One region of the Rhizobium sp. WCS2018Hpa-16 genome, then DNA from elsewhere that is predicted to be linked to it. Evidence: predicted binding sites of a transcription regulator. Region 1 holds the regulator's gene; each other region holds the start of a gene.
The links. The regulator LexA, encoded in region 1, represses DNA repair genes until DNA is damaged. The targets are predictions, from matches to a motif close to TGTTCNNNNTGTGTTCNG.

Region 1 (4,716 bases):
ATCAGGCGGATTTGGTGATATTGTCGAAAGCCAGAAGTTTTTCGAGAAGCTTCGGCATATCTTTCAGGTGAACCATGTTGGGGCCATCGGACGGCGCATTATCAGGGTCCTCATGCGTCTCTATGAAAAGACCGGCAACACCAACGGCCACCGCCGCGCGTGCCAATGTTTCCACGAACTCGCGTTGACCACCTGTCGAGCCACCCTGCCCGCCGGGCTGCTGAACGGAATGGGTCGCATCGAATATAACTGGCGCACCGAGCGATGCCATGATTGGCAGTGAGCGCATATCCGACACAAGCGTATTGTAGCCGAAGGATGCACCACGCTCGCACAGCAGCACATTGGAGTTGCCGCTGTCATTTAGCTTGGCCAGCACGTTCTTCATGTCCCAGGGTGCCAGAAACTGGCCCTTCTTGACGTTGATCACTCGGCCGGTCTTTGCAGCAGCCACCAGCAGGTCCGTCTGACGGCTGAGAAATGCCGGAATCTGCAGAATATCTATGACGGGCGCAACAATGGCGCACTGCTCTTCTGTGTGAATATCCGAAAGGACTGGAAAGCCGAACTGCGCCTTCAACTCGGCGAAGACTTCCAGCGCCTTGTCGATGCCGATGCCGCGCTGGCCCGAAAGCGAGGTGCGGTTGGCCTTGTCGTAGGATGATTTGTAAACAAGGCCGATTCCCAGCTTGCCGCAGAGTTCGGCCAGCGTTTCGGCAATCATGAAAGCATGGTCACGGCTTTCCATCTGGCACGGACCGGCAATCAGGGAAAACCGTTCGGTGTTCGAGAAAGAGACCGCAGCAGCGCCCTCGCCGGCAATGACCTTCAGATTGTTCGTCGCACTCATGGTTTTCCCTTGGAACAAATGAAACAGTGCACGGGCATCACGCCCGATCTTGGCAACGCATGTAGCAGTAAGCCGACAGCGAGTCACGGTATAGGAGCGGTATTCGGCGGGATTGTGGGCAACGCTGAAACTCGTTTGTACTTTCACTGAGTTTTAAGGGATTGCAGAACACATATGGAACAGATAGTGTTCGTTCTGTATTTGTTTCCCGAATCTCCGCCTCGAATCGTCAAGGGTCTCTTCATGCTCACGCGCAAACAGCAGGAACTGCTTCTATTCATTCATGAGAGAATGAAAGAGTCCGGCGTGCCACCATCTTTCGATGAAATGAAGGATGCACTGGAGCTTGCATCAAAGTCAGGCATCCATCGGTTGATCACAGCGCTTGAAGAGCGCGGCTTCATTCGCCGGCTACCGAACAGAGCCCGTGCGCTCGAGGTTATCAAGCTTCCCGAATCATATTCGCCCCCGGAAAAGCCACAGCGCGGCTTCACGCCAAGTGTTATTGAGGGCAGTCTCGGCAAAACCGCAGCTGTTGAGCAACGGCCTCAGCCATCATCTTCCAACAGCAGAAATTCTGAATCAGTCAGCGTACCGGTCATGGGACGCATTGCAGCGGGCGTGCCAATCTCCGCCATCCAGAACAACACTCATGATGTGGTCGTGCCGATGGATATGCTGGGTGCGGGTGAGCATTACGCGCTTGAGGTCAAAGGCGATTCGATGATCGAAGCCGGTATTTTTGACGGCGATACCGTCATTATCAAGGATACCAGCACCGCAAATCCCGGTGATATCATCGTGGCTCTGGTGGACGAAGAGGAGGCAACGCTTAAGCGCTTCCGTCGCAACGGCGCGTCTATCGCACTTGAAGCTGCGAACCCTGCTTATGAAACCCGCATATTTGGACCCGACAGGGTCAAGATTCAGGGAAAGCTTGTTGGTCTGATCAGGCGTTATCACTGACCAGCCTGACAGGCTCTTGCCTCGCTTTTCAGGCGCAGTCTTAACTCTGTTGACGCTCGCGGGGCCTCAAGTCACCGCGCGGTGATAGAACTTGTTAGCCGGGTATCGATTCCACTGCGATTCGGTGATTTGGAGTGGATTTTCCGTTATGTCAGCAGATACTTATGGCATGGGAATTTCGCCGTTGCGTTTGTAGCTGGTGCTTGTGAGCCGGCGTGATCGCCACGCTGGTTACGGTCATCAAATAATTTGAATGATGCCATCGCTGTGGATGGCTTTATGCAAGAAATTCTCTCGTTTACTGATAGTTTTCTCTTTTTGATCGCTGCCTTTTAGGAGCGCTGCTCATGTATCAACTTTTCATCGCCAACAAGAATTACTCGTCTTGGTCACTGCGAATCTGGGTGCTGATGCGCACGCTCGGAATTGGATTTTCCGAGCGATTCATGCGTTTCGATGACAAGGACCATGCGTTTTCGGAGTTTTCACCGACATCGAAAGTTCCATGTCTTGTGGATGGCGATCTGACCGTTTGGGAATCGCTCGCCATCACCGAGTATCTTGCGGAAAAGCATGATGGCGTATGGGCAGCGGATGCAAAGGCACGGGCCTGGTCTCGCTCTGCCGCGGCGGAGATGCATGCTGGCTTCTCCACATTGCGCAACAACCATCCCATGAGTGTTGGTCTTCGAATTAGGCCATCCTCCATATCGGACGCATTGCAGAGAGATATTTCCCGGATAGACGCCTTGTGGCAGCAAGGGCTGGCAGCCCATGGCGGTCCATTCCTGGCCGGGGCCGGGTTCACAGCTGTGGATGCGTTTTTCTGCCCGGTTGCGTTTCGGTTTCAGACCTACGGAACGGCGCTGTCTCCAGCATCGAAGCACTATATGGATCACCTCCTCTCCCTACCGGCAATGCAGGAATGGGAACAGGCGGCCCTTCTCGAACCGTGGCGCGATGATGCGCATGAGGCTGAGGCGCGGGATGTGGGGGAATGGCTTGCGGATTTGCGCGCAGTCCCGACGTGACGAGCAGCGGCGCGCTCCAAAGCACATGAGTTATGGACGGCCTGTGAGCAGGTGTTCGATATGGGCCGGAATTCCTGTATTGAAGCTTTTGTCGCGCCAGTCGTAGTGGCGGTGCTCCGTCCATGGCCGATTGTCGCTCAGCATGGCAGCCCTTGTGGTCAGGACCGGCTTTGTTGCATCGCCTAGCCATAGCTCCATCGACCCCGTGCGGCGCAAGGTTTCGTGAGTGATGAGAATGGCGCCAGAACGGCATGTGGTGAAGGGAACGCTGCGTGTCGTGACAACAATATTGGCAATATCGCAGGCCAATCCCGCGAATGCAGTGTCGAAGACTACCGCTACAGTGATGCCGATTTTGGATTTCGATACGCACCAACTGTTTTTTCGACAGGTGAATCCATCTGGTTTCAGGAGAGCCCTCTGCATCTCCTTCCGTTCTTTCGCTTTGGCTTGGTCCGTCAGCGTTGAGCGGCGTCCGGTTTGTGAGTCATCCCCAACTTCGTCGTCACTATCCGGTGACTTTTCTGCGTCAAGCATATCTGCTGGAATATGGCGCTCCGGCAGGGGCAGCGCCCTCGCCCACTGATCATAGATGAAGCCCGACGCCCGCTGCTTTGTGGTTGCCACCGCATCGTCATTCAAAAGAGCAACGAGCGACCCATCCTCGTAGATCAAAAAGTCCGGCTTGCTGCGCCATTGCTCCGCGCTCAGCAGCACAAAGCCCGCGGCAACGAAGGGTAGACCAATCAATGCAAGCCGGGTGCGTAAAAGGGCGAGCAGCAGAAAACCTGTCGTCGACACAGCGAGGAACCAGCTGTTCTGCCGTCCAATCGTCACATCCCCGCCCCAGCCTGACACCGTTGTCGCGATGTCGATGACCATTGCCATTCCATACCCCATGACCTTGATGAATGGAGCATCAAGCCCGAACGGCATCAGCAGCATGCCCATCAGCGCAAACGGCATGACAATGAGTGACATGATTGGCATCGCAGCAAGATTTGCGGCCAGCCCGTATGTTGTGATGCGGTGAAAATGTTCGATGGAATAGATTGCCGTTGAAAGTCCGCCAATGAGCGATGTCACGATAACGCCGCCAATGATGGTTGCGCATTTAAAAGCGGCGCTGAGCCACCACGGCGGATGCGCGATAACAGGGCGCTCGCGCTCGCCTCTCCACCGGCTCCAGGCTGCAAAGCCCGACACAAGAGCCAGCGTTGCTGCAAATGACATCTGGAAGCTCGGGCCCATCACCTCGTTGGGAGACAAGACGATGATGACGATGGCCGAAAGCGCAACATTTCGAACGCTGATCGATGGCCTGTCCACTAGAACCGCAACCAGCATGATCGACATCATCAGCCAGGCTCGCTCCGCAGAGACGGCGAAGCCTGATATCAGATAGTAGCAGAATGTCATGAGAAGTGCCGCAAAGGCGGAAATCTTCTTCACGGGCCAGCGTTGAGAAAAGCCGGGAAAGAAGCTGAATACGGTTCGCATGCCAACAAAGAAAATACCGGCCGCGAGCGCCATGTTGAGCCCGGAAATCGCGACGATATGCGCGAGGCCCGAGATGCGCAAAGCCTCCATCGTTTCGCCTGATATCGCACGTCTCTCATCGGTGACAATGGATGCCGCAAAGGCTCCAGCATCACCGCCGATCAGGTCGCGAATGCGGTTCGCTATGTTGCTTCTCAGCGCATAAAGCCACCGATCCGCCGCCCCTGCCCACGTGCCGCCTTGCTCCTCGCCAGCCGGATCCGTCCATATCTTCGGCGCGCAGTAGAAGAACCCGGTTGCACCAACGCCGCTGAAATAGGAGCCGAAGGCGAAATCGTTCAGCCCCGGCAGAGCCGGACCTGAAGGCGG
Region 2 (4,716 bases), 460 kb from region 1:
GGACCACCGATGACACGGTAGTTGAGGCCAAGGGTCACAAACCGGTCTTCGAATTCGCGCATCTGGAAGGATGCGCGCACCAGAATGGCCATGTTGTTCAGCGGGTGCTTGGTGCGCTGGAGCTGTTCGATCTCCTCGCCAACGGCGCGGGCTTCCTCTTCCGAATCCCAGGCCGCGTGAACCACGACCTTTTCATCATCGGGTTCGCTGCGGTCTGTAAACAGAGTCTTGCCGAGGCGGCCTTCATTATGCGCAATCAGATGACCGGCAGCGCCCAGAATGTGTTCTGTGGAGCGGTAGTTGCGCTCCAGCTTGATGACCTTCGCGCCGGGGAAATCCTTGTCGAAGCGAAGAATATTGTCCACCTCGGCACCGCGCCAGCCATAGATCGACTGGTCGTCATCGCCCACGCAGCAAACATTTTGCGGCTCACCCTTGGGACGCTGTGCCAGAAGCCGCAGCCACATATATTGGCAGGTGTTGGTATCCTGATACTCGTCCACCAGAATATAGCGAAACTTGCTGTGGTATTCTTTGAGAATATCCGGGTGATTGCGGAAAATGGTGATGGGGTGCAGCAACAGGTCGCCGAAATCGCAGGCATTCAGCGTCTTCAGACGTGCCTGATAGGCGGCATAAAGTTCGCGGCCCTTGCCGTTTGCAAAGGCCCGGCTGTCGCCTTCCGGGATATCCGGCGGTGTCAGGCCCTTGTTCTTCCAGCCGTCGATCATGCCTGCGAACTGCTTGGCGGGCCAACGCTTGTCATCAAGACCTTCGGCCTGAATGAGCTGTTTCAACAGCCGCACTACGTCGTCGGTATCGAGAATGGTGAAATCGGATTTCAGGCCCATCATTTCAGCATGTCGACGCAGAAGCTTGACGCCGATGGAGTGGAATGTACCGAGCCACGGCATGCCTTCAACCGCGCCGCCGACGAGAACGCCGATACGTTCCTTCATCTCGCGCGCGGCCTTGTTGGTGAAGGTCACGGCCAGAATCTGGCTCGGATAGACGCGGCCACTTGCCAGAATATGGGCGATGCGCGTCGTCAGCACGCGGGTCTTGCCGGTGCCGGCGCCCGCCAGAACCAGAACGGGCCCTTCCAGAGTTTCGACGGCTTCACGCTGTTCCGGGTTGAGGCCCGCGAGATAATCGGGCGAAGCGCGGCCCTGATCGCGTGCTGCCATGGCACGCGCCGCGATGCCCAAACCGCCCGGCGCAGGAGGTGCGGCTGGCTGGCGGCGTGGCTCGGAAGGTTCCTCATCGAAGAACGGCATATCGTCGAAACTGTTGCTCATGCGGCCCAATGTAGTGATTCGGGGCGGAAAGGCCAGAACCATGTTCTGCTTTTATTCCTGTTTCAACTGTCAAAGCGCCTGTTTTAGGGCATTTTCACGCAGCCGGAGCGAGCATCGAACCCGTCTGGAGCGTTGCTGGAGCTTTTTTAAAAGCGTCGTAAATTACCATTATGTAAGAAACGGATTTGTGCGTTGCGTTGTTTAAGGTGAGCAAGGATACTGCTGTAAATACAAGGCGTCCGCACTAAAATGGAATGCGGAGACAGTCGAGATCAATTCGGAGACGTGTATGCGGGTTTGGAAGCAGCTTGGTGTCGGTCTGGCCGTCGTGGGGGCGGGGTTCTGTCTTTGGGCCTATAATTCACCAGACGGCAAAGTTTTGCTGGCCAAGGTTGGACTTACAAGCCCGGAAAAGCCTGCTGCAGAGGCCGGTGGCACGGCAGCCGCTGGTGGTGGGCAGCGCGGGCAGGGCGGTGGAAGGGGCAACAGCGCAACGCTGGTCGCGCTCGCACCCGTCAAGTCCGGAACCGTGAACGACCGGCTCAATGCAATTGGCAACGGGGAGGCGATCCAGTCAGTCGTGGTCACGCCGCAGGCTTCGGGTCTTATTTCCGAAATTCTGGTATCATCGGGACAAAGCGTCAAAAAAGGTGATGTGCTGGCGCGGCTGGATGATGATGAGCAGGTCATCGAGCGTGAAAAGGCGCAGGTCGCGCTGCGCAGCGCAGTCGAGAAGTCCACGTCCTACGCGAATTTGCGCTCGGTTGCGCGGCTTGATGTGCTGGATGCGCAGATTGCCGAAGAAGCGGCGAAGCTTGCGCTGAGCACAGCCGAACTCAATCTGAAACGGCGCAATATCGTGGCGCCCATCGATGGCATCGCCGGTATTGTTGCGATCAACATCGGCGATAACGCAACGACGCAGACCAGCATTGTCAGCATTGATGACCGCTCGAAAATTCTTGTGAACTTCTGGGCGCCGGAGCGTTATACCACCGCCATCAAGGTTGGGATGCCGGTGGAGGCGACATCGATTTCCCGCCCGGGTGAGAAATTCTCCGGCAAGGTTGAGGCGGTCGATAACCGGGTGGACGAAGCCAGCCGGACGGTGCGTGTGCGCGCCGTTTTCGAGAATGCTAGAGACGATCTGCGCGCTGGCATGTCCTTTGCCGTCACCATGGGCTTCACCGGCGAAAATTATCCCTCTGTCGATCCGCTCGCCGTGCAGTGGGATGCCGAAGGCTCCTATGTCTGGCGCGTGAAGGACGACAAGTCTCACAAGGTTCGCGTTCAGGTCGTTCAGCGCAATCCGGATTCCGTGCTGGTCAAGGCTGACCTTGCGCCGGACGAACCGATTGTGACGGAAGGCTTGCAGCGCGTGCGCGAAGGTGGCGCCGTGCGAACGGCTGGACAGAAGAAAGCACCGGAGGTCGCCAGCCGATGACAGACCAGACCACGACCAGTGCAAATGATTCCAAGGCGACGTTTACAGCACTCTTCGTGCGCCGACCCATTCTGGCCGCCGTGGTGAACACGCTTCTGGTGGTTGCCGGATTGGCGGCTCTTGTTGGCGTTGATGTGCGCGAATTGCCCGATGTCGACCGCCCGGTCATCTCCGTGCGAACGACCTATGACGGCGCATCTCCGCAGACCATCGACCAGGAGGTCACGCAGACCATTGAAGGCGCTGTTGCGCGTGTCAGTGGTGTGAAATCCATTTCCTCGTCATCGCAATTCGGCACCAGCCGGGTGACGATGGAATTCAACGATAGTGTCGATATTGCAGTCGCCTCGAACGATGTGCGTGATGCCATTGGCCGCATTGCCAACCAGATGCCAGATGATGCCGACGAGCCGCAGATCATCAAGGCGGATTCCGACAGCCAGCCCATTATGCGTCTTGCTGTCACATCCACCAGCCTCAGCATGGAAGATCTGACCAAGCTCGTTGATGATGAAGTCATCGACCGGCTGGCCGCCGTGGATGGCGTTGCCGATGTGGAGCTTTACGGCGATCAGGAAAAGGTCTTCCGCATCGATCTCGATCAAAGCGCGCTGGCCAGCCGTGGCCTGACAGTGACGGATGTGTCCAATGCGCTTGGCACGGCCGCACTTGATGTGCCCGCAGGATCGCTGAAAAGCTCGACGCAGGATATTGTCGTGCGTGCGACAGCCAACCTGACGACGCCAGCCGAATTTGAAAATCTTATTGTCAGAGACCGTGTCCGCCTTCGTGATGTGGCCAGCGTGATGCTGGGCGCGGATGATGAAACCACGTCGCTGCGTTCAAACGGCGTGCAGGGCGTGGGCCTTGGCGTCATTCGTCAGGCCCAATCCAACACGTTGAGCATTTCGACCGGCGTAAAGGCGGCGGTTGAGGCCATGACGCCCAATCTGCCCGAAAATACGCGCATCGTCATTACCAGCGATGACGCCGTGTTCATCGAAGGTGCGCTGCATGAGGTGGAGCTTGCGCTTGGCCTTTCCGCGCTCATCGTCGTCGTGGTGCTTTACCTCTTCTTCCGCGATTGGCGCGCAACGCTGATCCCGGCCATCACCATGCCCGTCGCGCTGATCGGCACCATCGTTGCCATCTATATGGTCGGCTTTTCCATCAATATTCTCACACTTCTCGCCATTGTTCTGGCAACAGGCCTTGTGGTGGATGATGCCATCGTGGTGCTGGAAAACATTGTGCGCCGCCGTGCAGAGGGCATGGGACCGCGTGCTGCGGCCGTTCTCGGCACGCAAGAGGTGTTCTTTGCGGTCATCGCCACCACGGCAACACTGGCTGCCGTGTTCATTCCCCTGTCATTCCTGCCCGGTCAATTGGGTGGTCTGTTCCGCGAGTTTGGTTTCGTGCTGGCTTTCGCGGTCGGTCTTTCCTCCATCGTTGCGCTGACGCTGTGCCCGATGCTTGCATCGCGGATGTTGAAACAGGAGATGAAGGAACCAACGGGGCCGTTGGCCTGGTTCGGCAATGTTTTTGCGTCCACCTACAAGACTACCTTGTCTGCCTGCCTCAACAATCCTTTGATCGTCGTCATCGTGGCCGTTGCCTTCGCGGGTGCATCGTGGGTTGCTTTCGGCATGGTGCAGAACGAGCTGACGCCGCGCGAGGACCGTTCCTCCGTCATGCTGCGCGTGACTGCTCCACAGGGCGTCAGCCTTGAATATACCCGCGACCAGTTGCAGCGGATCGAGGAAAATCTGCAGCCGCTGCGCGACAGTGGCGAAATCCGCAATATCTATTCCATCTCCGGTATGAATGGTTCAACCAACACCGGCTTTGTGGTGCTGACACTGGCGCCATGGGCGGACCGCGAGCGCACGCAGAACCAGATTGCGCAGGATATCAATGCTGCGGCCCAGTCTGTGCCCGGCCTGCGGGCCTCGGCATCTCAGCCCAACAGCCTTC
Region 3 (4,716 bases), 150 kb from region 1:
ACCAGCCTGAGCCATATCAGGACGACCGCCGCCGCCCTTGCCACCAAGTGCAGCGGAGGCTGTGCGAACGAGATCAACCGCGCTGAAGCGCGCTGTGAGATCTTCGGTCACAGCTGCAACAGCGCTGGCCTTGCCGTCTTCGGAGACGGCAATCAGCAATACGACGCCGGAGCCGAGACCGGACTTGGCTTCGTCAGCCAGGCTCTTCAGGTCCTTAGCATCAATGCCGGACAGGGTCTTGGCCAGGAACTTGACGCCGCCGATGTCTTTCACATCACCAGCAGAGCCTTCAGAGGAGCCGCCACCCATGGCGAGCTTGCGACGGGCGTCATTCAGCTCACGCTCCATCTTCTTACGCTCATCGACAAGGCTTTCAACGCGCGCCAGCAATTCGGAAGGCTGAACCTTCAATGATGAGGCCAGAGCCTTCACACGCTCATCCTGCTCGGCAAGATAAGCGAGTGCGCCGGGACCGGTCACCGCTTCGATGCGGCGCACACCTGCACCCACTGCGCTTTCGCCCAGCACGCGCACCAAACCGATCTGGCCGGTCGCGGAGACGTGCGTGCCACCGCAAAGCTCAACGGAATATGGGCGATTGGCCTTGGCACCATGGATGCCGGTGCCCATGGATACAACGCGTACTTCATCACCGTACTTCTCACCAAACAGCGCCATAGCACCTTCGGCAATGGCATCATCAACGCTCATCAAGCGCGTCACGACAGGTGAGTTCTGCAGGATGATTTCATTGGCCATGTCTTCGACTATCTTCAACTCTTCAGCCGACATGGGCTTGGGATGAGAGACGTCGAAACGCAGGCGTTCTGGCGCAACCAGCGAGCCCTTCTGAGCCACATGGGTGCCAAGAACCTCGCGCAAAGCTTCGTGCAAAAGGTGCGTGGCCGAATGGTTGGCGCGCAGGCGCGACCGTCTGTCGTGATCGACAGTCAGCTGCACTTCATCACCAACCTTGATCCCGCCCTTGGAAACGGAACCGATATGCGCAAACAGGCCCTCGCCTTTCTTGTGCGTATCAGACACGGAAAACGCGCCATCGTCGGACGAGATGACACCGGTATCGCCCATCTGTCCGCCGGACTCACCGTAGAACGGTGTCTGGTTGACGACGATCTGAACGGTCTCGCCCTCGGCAGCACTTTCCACCGACTTGCCATCCTTGACGATGGCCAGGACGACGCCTTCTGCGGTCTCGGTGTCGTAACCGAGGAACTCGGTCGCACCGTGCTTTTCCTTGAGCTCGAACCAGACAGTTTCGGTCGCCTTGTCGCCGGAGCCTGTCCAGTGCGAGCGCGCCTCAGCCTTCTGGCGCTCCATAGCGCCGGTAAAGCCTGATACATCGACGCCGATTTCACGCGCTCGCAGCGCATCCTGTGTCAAATCAAGCGGGAAGCCATAGGTGTCATAGAGCTTGAAGGCCGTTTCGCCGTCCAGCATATCGCCCTTGTTCAAGGTCGACGTTGCATCAGACAGCAGCGAGAGGCCGCGCTCCAGCGTCTTGCGGAACCGGGTTTCTTCGAGCTTCAGCGTTTCGGAAATCAGCGCCTCGGCGCGTACCAACTCAGGATAGGCGCGGCCCATCTGCTGAACGAGCGCGGGCAACAGCTTCCAGATCAACGGCTCGCGTGAGCCAAGCAATTCGGCATGGCGCATGGCGCGACGCATGATGCGGCGAAGCACATAGCCGCGACCTTCATTCGACGGCAGAACGCCATCGGCAATCAGGAAGGCCGTCGAGCGAAGGTGATCAGCAATGATGCGGTGGCTGGCGCGGTTATCGCCTTCCGCCGGAACGCCGGTGGCCTCGACCGATGCGGCAATCAGCGCCTTGAACAGATCCGTATCGTAATTGTCATGCTTGCCCTGAAGAAGCGCAGAAATACGCTCCAGGCCCATGCCGGTGTCGATGGACGGACGCGGAAGGCTGATGCGCTCTTCCTTCGTGACCTGCTCATACTGCATGAAAACGAGATTCCATATCTCGATGAAGCGATCGCCATCTTCATCGGCAGATCCGGGAGGGCCACCCCAGATATGATCGCCGTGGTCATAGAAGATTTCCGAGCAGGGACCGCAAGGACCGGTATCACCCATCGCCCAGAAGTTATCGCTGGTGGGAATGCGGATGATGCGATCATCGGAGAAACCAGCAATCTTCTTCCAGAGATCAAAGGCTTCGTCGTCGGTATGATAGACAGTGACCAGCAGACGGTTCTTGTCGATCCCGAATTCCTTGGTGATCAGGTTCCAGGCGTGGGTAATCGCCTCCTCCTTGAAATAGTCACCAAAGGAGAAGTTGCCGAGCATTTCAAAGAAAGTGTGATGGCGGGCGGTGTAGCCGACATTATCAAGATCGTTATGCTTGCCGCCGGCGCGAACGCATTTCTGCGATGATGCCGCTGTGGAATAGGGACGGCTTTCCAATCCGGTAAAGACGTTCTTGAACTGAACCATGCCCGCATTGGTAAACATCAATGTCGGGTCATTGCGCGGCACAAGCGGGCTGGATGGCACGATCTCGTGACCGTTCTTCTTGAAGTAGTCGAGGAAGGTCGACCGGATTTCATTTACACCGCTCATCAGAAGTCCTTCATTTCCACGCGATCCCGCGGCCATAGCATAAAAAACACTGGCTTTTATCGTCAGCCACACGGCCTGTCCAGCCAAACAGGGCAAGGACACAGCACAAATAAAGGCCGCGCGACACAATCGCACGACCTTTGATCTTCAAACATCAGAATATTGCCGAAAATTTTGTCCGGCAACGCGCATCATGCGTCGGGATCAACCCCATCCGCATCCGCCTCAGGTCCACCGTTCTGGAGGAACTTTTCAGCGATAAGACCGGCATTCTGACGCAGCGCCAGTTCGATCTCTTCGGCCACAGCAGGATTTTCCTTGAGGAACGTCTTTGCGTTTTCACGCCCCTGCCCCAGACGCTGGCTCTTGTAGGAAAACCATGCACCGGCCTTTTCGACCAGACCAGCCTTCACACCCAGATCGACAAGCTCGCCCGTCTTGGATACGCCTTCGCCATACATGATGTCGAATTCGACCTGCTTGAAGGGAGGTGCCATCTTGTTCTTGACGACCTTAACGCGGGTCTGGTTGCCCACAACCTCTTCACGGTCCTTGACGGCGCCGATGCGACGAATGTCGAGACGCACAGATGCGTAGAACTTCAACGCGTTACCGCCTGTGGTCACTTCCGGCGAGCCATAGGAAATACCGATCTTCATGCGGATCTGGTTGATGAAGATGACCATGGTCTTCGACTTCGAGATCGAGGCGGTCAGCTTGCGCAGCGCCTGGCTCATCAAACGAGCCTGAAGACCGGGAAGGCTGTCGCCCATTTCGCCTTCAATTTCCGCACGCGGCGTCAGCGCAGCAACGGAGTCGATGACAAGCACGTCGACCGCGCCGGAACGCACCAGCGTATCGGTAATTTCAAGCGCCTGTTCACCCGTATCGGGCTGCGAAATCAGCAAGTTGTGGAGATCGACACCGAGCTTGCGGGCATAGACTGGATCGAGCGCATGCTCGGCATCCACAAAGGCGCAAATTCCGCCCTTTTTCTGCGCTTCTGCAATTGTCTGCAAAGCGAGCGTCGTCTTACCCGAGCTTTCAGGTCCGTAAATCTCGATGATACGGCCCTTGGGCAGACCACCAATACCGAGCGCCACATCAAGGCTGAGCGAACCTGTGGAAACGGTCTCGACCTCGACGATACTTTCATTGGAACCGAGCTTCATAATCGATCCCTTGCCGAACGAACGTTCGATCTGGGAAAGCGCCGCCTCCAGTGCCTTGCTTTTATCCACTGCTTTGTCCTCTACAAGACGCAAAGAATTTTGTGCCATCTGGAAACCACCTTTAGGTTATTGAAGCCGCACAGGCAATGAAGCTCTCGATGGCCGTTTTGTACTTTATTTGTTCTCATCCCGCAATGGGGCATCATCATATTGAAATCAAATATGGATAAGTCCTTTGTTCTACATTTGTTTTTGTTTTCAAGCTGTGGAAAAACATTACCTTGCATCGTGGTTTCTAAGGCTCTCAAAAACCGAATCGATATGCATTTGACGGCTGACATGGGGAAAAACGGCAGTGAATAAATTACTCGTTCTCGGCGGCGCACATATTGACCGTCGAGGGATGATCCAGACGGAAACCGTGGTCGGAGCCAGCAATCCCGGCGCATGGATGGAGGAGGCTGGCGGCGGCGGTTTCAATGCAGCCCGCAACCTGTCGCGTCTCGGGTTCCAGGTCAGGATCATGGCGCCGCGGGGTGGCGATGCGAATGGAGAGACAGTCGCCGCGGCGGCGAGAGACGCTGGCGTCGAAGATACCCCGTTCACATTCCTTGATCGCAGCACCCCTAGCTACACGGCCATCCTTGAACGCGATGGAAATCTTGTCATCGCCATCGCAGATATGGAGCTCTACACGCTTTTCACCCCGCGACGCCTGCGGGTGCGCGCCGTGCGCGAGGCCATCATGGCAAGCGATGCGGTTCTTTGCGATGCCAACCTGCCGGAAGCCACTTTGCTGGCTTTGAGCGTTGCTGCGCGCGCCTGCGAGAAGCCACTCGCGGCCATCGCCATATCGCCTGCGAAGGTTGTGAAGCTGAAGCCCGCTTTGGCCGATATCGACATTCTCTTTATGAACGAGGCAGAGGCGCGGGCATTGACCGGC

Region 2: the regulator LexA is predicted to act here: its motif matches at 1,340-1,357, upstream of RQI55_RS02475 (ATP-dependent helicase).
Region 3: the regulator LexA is predicted to act here: its motif matches at 4,010-4,027, upstream of recA (recombinase RecA).

Annotation. Positions count from the first base shown of each region.
Region 1 is NZ_JAVTIX010000001.1:976,536-981,251, reverse strand. It holds gene kdsA (3-deoxy-8-phosphooctulonate synthase) at 2-850, opposite strand; gene lexA (transcriptional repressor LexA) at 1,094-1,816, shown strand; gene RQI55_RS04935 (glutathione S-transferase family protein) at 2,164-2,847, shown strand; gene RQI55_RS04930 (ComEC/Rec2 family competence protein) at 2,878-4,716, opposite strand, start outside.
Region 2 is NZ_JAVTIX010000001.1:513,549-518,264, forward strand. It holds gene RQI55_RS02475 (ATP-dependent helicase) at 1-1,298, opposite strand, end outside; gene RQI55_RS02480 (efflux RND transporter periplasmic adaptor subunit) at 1,588-2,742, shown strand; gene RQI55_RS02485 (efflux RND transporter permease subunit) at 2,739-4,716, shown strand, end outside.
Region 3 is NZ_JAVTIX010000001.1:821,888-826,603, reverse strand. It holds gene alaS (alanine--tRNA ligase) at 1-2,601, opposite strand, end outside; gene recA (recombinase RecA) at 2,793-3,881, opposite strand; gene RQI55_RS04130 (carbohydrate kinase family protein) at 4,129-4,716, shown strand, end outside.